DNA from 2 places in the Photobacterium swingsii genome. Region 2 is predicted to be linked to the other one. Evidence: predicted binding sites of a transcription regulator. Region 2 holds the regulator's gene; the other holds the start of a gene.
What was found. The regulator MetJ, encoded in region 2, represses methionine synthesis genes. The targets are predictions, from matches to a motif close to TTAGACNTNTANANGTCTAA.

Region 1 (4,434 bases), 480 kb from region 2:
GATACGTAGTCTGTGAAGGTGATTAGCTCAACATCAAGACCATATTTATCTTTGGCTTCTTTAGCTGCGACTTCTGCCACCTGTGCTTCTGACCCTGCCATTACCCCAACTTTAATCTTGGTATTATCAACCGCAGCTTCTTTTTCACCACAGCCTGTTAGTACAAGTGCAGAGGCTAGGCCTGCGACGGCAAAAATGTTTTTTAGATTAAACGCCATGTTGCTTCTCCTTTATGGGGTATTCCCTGATTTTTTTAGCGAGTTAATTCAGCTAACTCGCTGTCATAATATGTTGTTGTGTTTGAATGATACGTTTTTATTACCTGATACTAAGATTAGCGGTGGTCGACACGTTTGACTAAGTGATCACCTATCGATTGAATCAGTTGGACTAAGATAACCAACATAATGACGGTGATTGCCATTACAGTGCCATCAAAGCGTTGATAACCATAACGAATGCCCACATCCCCTAGGCCACCACCGCCGACAGTTCCTGCCATTGCGGAATAGCTAACTAGCGTCACGAGTGTAATTGTTACTGCGTTAATGATGCCTGGCAGCGCTTCAGGCAAAAGCACTTTTGTGATGATTTGAGTTGGTTTAGCTCCCATCGCTTGCGCGGCTTCAACCAGACCCGTTGGCACTTCCAGTAAGGCACCTTCCACTAAGCGAGCAATAAACGGAATGGCACCGACGGTGAGTGGAACAATTGCCGCTGCGGTTCCGATTGAGCTACCGACAATAAAGCGAGTAAAGGGAATGATCGCGACTAATAGAATAATGAATGGAATAGAGCGACCGATGTTGACCACTATGCCCAATACTTTATTAAATTTAGGATTGGCCATGAGGCCATTATCTTTAGTGAGGTGCAGTGCCACACCGAGTGGAATACCCAGTATAAAGCCAATCAGTCCCGATGCTAATACCATGGTAAGAGTTTGGCCCAGGGCTTCAATTAGTAGTTGAACCAGACGTTCGTTGGTTTGCCACCAAGTCGCAATAGAATCAAGCAACATAACCTAGCACCTCCACGTTAACTTTGTGATCACGAAGGAAGGCTACCGCATTATCGGCTGCTTGTTCCGTTCCATAAAACTCTGCCAGCATCAGGCCAAATTTGACACCACCTGCGTAATCCATATCTGAACTTAAGATACTGATGTCAATGTTGAATTCACGTGCTACTTGGCTGATAAGCGGTGCATCGACAGATGCGCCAGTAAACTCTAAGCGGATCAGCGGATAGCTGCCTTCAATACGCTCAGGTGTCATGCGTGCTTTGTAATCTTCTGGAATCGACAGATCCAATGTTGAGCGAATAAACTCACGAGCAAGTTCCGTTTTGGGATGAGCAAAAATATCGCCAACTGGCCCTTTTTCTACTAACTCACCATCACCTATGATGGCGACTTTTGAACAGATATTTTTCACGACATCCATTTCATGGGTGATCAACAAAATGGTGAGTTTTAGTTTGCTGTTGATCTCTTTGAGTAAGGTTAAAATTGATTGGGTTGTTGCTGGATCTAAAGCGCTGGTGGCTTCGTCGCACAGCAGTACCTTGGGATCAGAGGCCAGAGCACGCGCAATCGCTACACGTTGCTTTTGCCCACCACTTAAATTGGCAGGGTAGCTGTGGTGTTTATCCGCTAAGCCAACAAGTTGAAGTAATTCAGTAACTTTGGCTTTGATATCTGCTTTTGGTTTATTCGCCAACTCAAGGGGTAGGGCGACATTATCAAATACAGTACGCGATGAAAGCAGGTTGAAATGTTGAAAGATCATACCGATCTTACGGCGAGCAAGGGTTAACTCGTGGTTAGATAGCTGCGTGAGATCAACGCCATCGACTATCACTTGGCCGTTGCTTGGGCGCTCAAGTAAATTGACACAGCGGATCAGTGTGCTTTTACCAGCACCTGATGAGCCAATAACACCGAAGATGGTACCTTGTTCAATGGTAAGGTTAATATCACGCAGAGCATGTATTTCTAACTCTCCCTGATAAAACACTTTGTCTACTCGTTTTATTTCTATCATCGAACTTCCTAGATACCAGATAAAATAATGCGTTTTGTCGTCATACGTATTGTATTTGTAACGCGTTTGTGCGAAAAGTTGAATTAAATCGCGTTATGTTGATACCGAGATTAGCAGTCTGGATGGCTAAGTCAATAGATATTTTTACGTCTAGACGGCTAAATGAAATCGTGATTTGAAATACCAAGTTAAATCCCTCCTCTCTATATGCTCCCTTAAAGCTGTAAATAGATGAATCGCAACTGCTGCCGTGCCATAATCAAGCTAAATGATATATAGAGGGCTTTCCTTTGGCCAAACCAGCAGTTTTTATCGATCGTGATGGTGTCATTAATGTTGACCACGGTTATGTTCACACTGTAGATGATTTTGAATACATCGAGGGTGTCTTCGAAGCATGTAAGAAATTAAAAGAAATGGGTTACATGCTGGTACTGGTGACGAACCAAGCGGGTATCGCACGTGGTATGTACACTGAGGATGAATTCCTATCGTTAACAGAGTGGATGGATTGGAACTTTGTTGATAATGGCGTTGAGTTCGATGGTATTTACTACTGTCCTCACCACCCAACGGAAGGCCAAGGCGATTACTTACAAGCATGTGAGTGCCGTAAACCGAACCCAGGTATGTTTATTTCTGCGCGAGATTTCCTAAAAATTGATATGGAAAACTCAATCATGATCGGTGACAAAACCGATGACATGAAAGCGGCGCAAGCAGCCAACGTAGGCACTAAAATTCTGGTTCGTACAGGTAAGCCTGTGACTGAAGAAGGCGAGAGCCTTGCATCGGTTGTGCTAGATAGCGTCGCAGATGTACCAGCATGGGTTGCAGCGAAGTAAGTCGCATTCTTTACCTATTGCTAAAAAAACAGGTCGCTTAGGCGACCTGTTTTCGTTTTGGATAATACTTACTTAGCGGTTATCCAGTGGTAAAATTTCTAGTACCTGTTGATAACGGTTGGCGAGCTTAAGGAGTTTCGCTTGCTGTTTAGTCTCGTCAAACTGAGCCAGTGTGATGTGCTTTAACTTGAGTGTGCTGTTATCGATATTGGGATCAAGAAGCTGGTTTAGTTCCTTGATAAACTGAATCATCTGGAATGCCAACCCGTTGGCAGGACTGGCGTAGTAGCTTTGGCCATTTTTACGGACAAAGGTTTCGAGTTGGCTCACATGATCGTTACTGCTACGTAATGAAACATACTGCGCTAACTTATCACCATGGGTGTAATAGCCTGTTTGACTATCACTAAACTGCACTACCAGCTTGAGTAGTGCTTCAATTTGGCTGTATTCACCTTTGTGAGGCAAGTTATAGAAGCGCTTGAGGTTCTTGGCGTAGTAAGGGGCCGCTTCTACTTTGGTATTTAGCTCAAAGGTTGTGAAGTCACCTTGTGGTGCAACTGCGTTGCCTTCTCGGTCTCTGAATAATTGAGTACCGAGTATGGTTTGAGCATTGTTTGTACCAAGGGCGATATCATCAAGCAAGATTGTAAAGATATCGTAGTTGATATAACCATTACCACCCGTTGGGACAATGTAAGGCAAATCAACCAAAGCACTATCGGTCCGATCAGTGGTGCGTCGGATACCATCTCGCTCTAACAAGGCTGCCATTGCGGCAAATTTATCGGGCCAGAAACCGTAGTAATCAAACATACCGACATAATTAAACTTCGGGTTCACATTGGGGGCTTTACCGCTGTTGAGCATTTTGCCCGCTTCAGCTAACAGTGTTTGCCCTTGGCTGGTTAAGTAGGACTCAATCGCTGGATGGAAGCAGCTTTGTGGTACTTCCCCTTGAGCGAGCTGGCTGCGCACCGCACTTTGGTAAATGACATCGTTCAGTGTACGGTAACTCACTTCACCAACTGCATTTTGAACTTCACACTGATGATCTGGCTGAATAACCAGATTTACAAGGTTATTTCTGAGTTCATCAATGCCTTGCGCCATGCCACAGAAGTAATCGAAGTTAAAATCTGACACTGGCCATATTTCCATTTGGCCGGTACAGACAGGGTCCGTTTGAGCAATGAATAGACGGTCGGCATCACTCCAACCTATGTATTGTGACATACGATCGAACATTTGAATGTTTTCACGCCAATTCATGAAAGTGTTGACGCGGCCAATGGCGTAATCACTTAGTGTTGATTCATCAAAGTTTTTACGATTATTTCTCTGGGTGCTTAGCGAGAAATGTTCGTAGTAACGCTGCCAGTTATAATTGTTGATCTCACTATGATTTCGACCTTCGTCATGGCGATTACAGTCAGTGTTTAAGCTGACATTGCCATCGGTGCAGTATTTGAATTCACGCAAAACCTTATCGCCTGGGACTTTATCACTCCACTTATCGTCTAATACGGCGTCATTAACTGCAG
Region 2 (4,434 bases):
CGGCAAGTTCAGCCCGTAAAAACTGGCGAGAATCGAGTGAACAAGCCGGTAAAGCACTCGCATTAAGCACAGCGGCAAGTAGCCGTGCAGACCACAGTTCACCGTGCCCTAACACCTTGGCACGAGTCGCCTCATCAAGGTCTAATTCACTCAATGCCGATAAGGCACTCAACTCAAGGTGAAGCTGAGTTTGCAATTCGTCAGCGGCGAGTTCAGGCAATAAATCCGTGATTAAATCTTGCTGATACTGACGTAGCTCCTGCAACACTTCATGCGCATGACGACCGTCTTTTGCCAGCAAGGCTAACCATTCTATGAGACGGTTGGTTGTTTTACCCGCCGCAGAGACCACAATCAGATCTTCGGCTGCCGAGTACTCTTGCAAAATCGTTGCAACGCGGCGATAGCACTCAGCATCTGCTAGACTACTGCCGCCAAACTTATGTAATTGACGTGCTTGTACTTGGCTCATTTATCCTACCTCGACAGCTTGCTGAAAGGCTTGTGCAAGATCGGCTACAAGATCGGTAGGATCTTCCAGCCCTACCGATAGACGCAATAATGCCGTATTGATACCCGCTTCGGCTTGCGCTTCATCTGACATCGCACGGTGTGTCATGCTCGATGGATGGGCTATCAAGCTTTCAGTTCCCCCCAAAGATTCCGCAAGCGAGAAACATTTCAGCGCTTTCACGAACACCTCAAGTTGTTGGAAACTCCCCGCCAACTCAAAACTAATCATAGAACCAAACCCTTTCTGTTGACGCTTCGCGATGTCGTGGCCTGGATGATCCGGCAAACTTGGGTGATAAATAGCCGCAACTTGGGGGTGGTTTTGTAAGAAAGCCAGCACCTGCGCCCCATTTTCTTCGTGCATCTTCATCCGTGGCACTAACGTACGTAAGCCCCTTAGGGTCAGGTATGCATCAAAAGGTGCGCCTGTTGCACCAATACAGTTAGCCCACCATGCAATGTTCTCAGCCTGCTCGGCATCAGCAGAAATCAGAATACCGCCGACGACATCAGAATGGCCATTGATGTACTTGGTCGTCGAGTGCACCACAAAATCTGCTCCTAATGCGATAGGTTGCTGCAAGACTGGTGAAAGGAAGGTGTTATCTACGGCCACCAGCGCCCCTGCGGCTTTGGCTTGCTGACACAAAGCTTCTACGTCAATCACGCGAAGTAAGGGGTTGGAGGGGGTTTCCACCCAAATAATTTTCGGTTGTCGAGCCAGCGCAGCGGCAAACGCCAGAGGATCAGATTGATCAACAAACTCAACCTTGAAGTCACCTTTGTTGGCACGGGTATTAAATAGTCGGTAAGTGCCGCCATAGCAGTCATGCGGCGCTATAATCAGATCGTCTGGGCCTAATATCGCAGAAACAAGAAGGTTAATCGCTGCCGTTCCACAACTTGTCACAACACCACCCGCACCACCTTCTAATTCTGTCAGTGCATCGGCCAACATATTGCGACTTGGGTTACCAGAGCGGGAGTAATCGAATTGCGGTACCTCACCCAGCTGTGGAAAACTGTACGTAGATGTGAGATAGATAGGTGGGACAACAGCGTGGTGCTGAGAATCGGATTCAATGCCGGTACGAACTGCAATAGTGGCAAGTTTCTTGTCACTCATATTAACCTTCCTTGTTTCGGTTTAATGCCGAATAAAATTCCTTCACCAACATTAACCATATAAAACTGGGACGTCAACACTTCTAGACGTCTATATGTCTTTGCTTATGGCGGTAAATATCGCTAAAATTCACCCAAACTTTAATTATGACTCACTGCCCTACTCGCAGTTATTTCGTATGACCCCATATTCTCTGAGGTTTTCTCAGTATAGTCATGGCATGAAATAACCTGAGCGGCGGTAAAAACAACAACGCTGAGAAGGTAAAACATGGCAGAGTGGAATGGCGAGTACATCAGTCCATACGCGGAACACGGTAAGAAAAACGAACAAGTAAAAAAAATTACGGTGTCAATTCCATTAAAAGTCTTAAAAATTCTGACTGATGAACGTACACGTCGTCAGGTAAATAACCTGCGCCATGCGACCAATAGTGAATTACTGTGCGAAGCATTTTTGCATGCTTATACCGGCCAACCGTTACCAACGGATGACGATATTCGTAAAGACCGTCCTGATGACTTACCGGCAGAAGCGAAAGCTTTGATGGATGCGATGGGAATTACTTACGAAGACATCAACGAGTAAGTTGATAACCAACAAAAAACTGACTGTGATGACAACTTTGGAATCACAGTCAGTAAATAAGGAAACACGCTACTTCGTTATCTAATTAATGGTAGCTTTTACTTTATCAGCTCTTTTACGCGGTTCGCCCTACAACCAGCGTCAAAAGAAAAATAGTAATAACGATTCCAAGTATCTTAAGTTCACGCTTTTTCATAACTCTCTCCTTGCTGTTTCTCACTCAAAATAAGTTTTCTCACCACCATGATGAACACACCGGTTAGCACTAAGTTCAGCGCCAGCGACAGCATGCTGATCGTGACAATAGGGCCACCAAAGCCATAACCTATGCTTATCATCAACACACCTGCACCTACTTCACCGCGCGGCCACATGCTGATCGACAACGCTAAACGCTCTTTCAACGTGGCTTCTTTGCGGTAACAGAACAGTGGGAACATCTTGCCGATATTGGCAATCACAGAAATGATCAACACGTGGTAAGTAATTTCAGCTAACGACATTGCTGGCATTGCCACTGTGATGCTCTCTGATGAGGAGGTTGCTACTCCCCCAAAGATTTGCGGCAAGCTCAGACCAACCAACATCATAAACACACCAGCCACAAAGCTTGATACTTGTTGATCGGCGGCGGATTCATGTTGCGATTTCATCATGCACCCCAACACGAAAGCGGGTAGCAAGACTTCGAAATGGACGCCACTGCGTAAATAAAACAACTCACACAGCAACGCAATAATGACGGAATAGCCCATCACAGCACCCGCTGACGATGGAATAGACCAAAGGTGTAAATAGCGATAACCCAGCGCTAATAAGCCAAACATTAAGACTAAAGTGACACCTAATGCAGGCTGCCAGCCCACCACTAAAATTGATAAAGGGATCATCAAGAGCACGGTATCGAGATCATCAAAGATGGCTAATACACGCGCTTTACTAAACATCCAGGTCGCCCCTAATCCCGCGGCAGCTAACATCGCAAACAGTACACCCGCAGACGTTGGCGCAGCAAAGCGGCCAATCACTAAGGTCTCTGTCCACGCGTCGACATTACTCCACATCTCTGCTGGCATAAGGACAAAAATGAAATACAGCACAACGCCAATCCACGGGAAGGTTGCCGTTGTCATTGCGACCACGTAATCCCAGCGGTATTGTTTTAAGTTGTTCTTATCAATTTCAAATTCACGACCAACATTGATCATGATGTAGGCCAGCGCTGACATGGTCAGCACCATAATGGTGGGTTGCAGTTGGCCGTAGCCGGCAATGAATGATGGTAGCAGTTGTGAGCACACTAGCCCCACCAACAGTAATGCGGAATATAGAATGATTTTTTTCACGTCATAACCTCTTGTATTACATTGCTCGTCGAAGGGTCAGCCCCCTAAAAAGAGGGCTGACAGTTGGGTTAGACGAATTTCACTTTCGTTATTTCTTTGATACCCGACAGTAAGAATGTCGGTACAGATGCCGCAATAATCACAGTCATTAGGTGACCAAACGACAGTGCTTCGGTATTAAAGATCATTTGACCTAAGCCTGTGTACATCACGCTCAGTGATAGGGTTGCAGACAAGGCTACTGCGCCTAGTAGGTACTTATTGGTGAATGGATTTTTGCGGTATAGCGTTGTAAAGCTACGCGAATCAAATAAGTGCCACAGTTGTGCAAAGATCAGCATGGCGAAAGCAACCGTCTGTGCATACTGCGCGCTATGACCCGCATTCAACGCCCAGCTAAATGCTACGTAACTCATGCCACCCAGTGCTAAACCACGGATCACTATCTTGGCGCCCAAGTTGTCACCAAAGAAGCCTTCGTTACGCTTGCGCGGTTTACGTGACATCACGTCTTTTTCTTCTGGCTCAACCCCCAATGCCAAGGCTGGTAAACCATCAGAGACCAAGTTGATCCACAAAATCATCAGTGGTGTCAGCGGCAAGATAGTCTCTGGCCCCATCATCAGAAAGGCAATCAAGATCACCGCCACTTCACCCACATTGGCTGTCAATGCCTGACGAATAAACTTGCGTAAGTTATCGAAGATCTGACGACCTTGGCGCACGGCTTTGACTATGGTGCTGAAGTTATCATCCAGCAATATCAAATCACCAGAGTCCTTCGCCACCGAGGTGCCTGCAATCCCCATCGCTACTCCGATGTCAGCGCGACGCAGTGCTGGGGCATCGTTCACACCATCA

Region 1: a site for MetJ is predicted at 2,188-2,207, ahead of metN (methionine ABC transporter ATP-binding protein MetN). Genes of this name have one in related genera too.

The regions. Positions count from the first base shown of each region.
Region 1 covers NZ_AP024852.1:707,524-711,957, forward strand. The annotation lists gene OCU77_RS03465 (MetQ/NlpA family lipoprotein) at 1-218, opposite strand, end outside; gene OCU77_RS03470 (methionine ABC transporter permease) at 335-1,021, opposite strand; gene metN (methionine ABC transporter ATP-binding protein MetN) at 1,011-2,045, opposite strand; gene gmhB (D-glycero-beta-D-manno-heptose 1,7-bisphosphate 7-phosphatase) at 2,336-2,890, shown strand; gene OCU77_RS03485 (zinc-dependent metalloprotease) at 2,963-4,434, opposite strand, start outside.
Region 2 covers NZ_AP024852.1:223,935-228,368, reverse strand. The annotation lists gene OCU77_RS01065 (bifunctional aspartate kinase/homoserine dehydrogenase II) at 1-472, opposite strand, end outside; gene OCU77_RS01060 (O-succinylhomoserine (thiol)-lyase) at 473-1,639, opposite strand; gene metJ (met regulon transcriptional regulator MetJ) at 1,910-2,227, shown strand; gene OCU77_RS01050 (hypothetical protein) at 2,410-3,573, opposite strand; gene OCU77_RS01045 (cation-translocating P-type ATPase) at 3,642-4,434, opposite strand, start outside.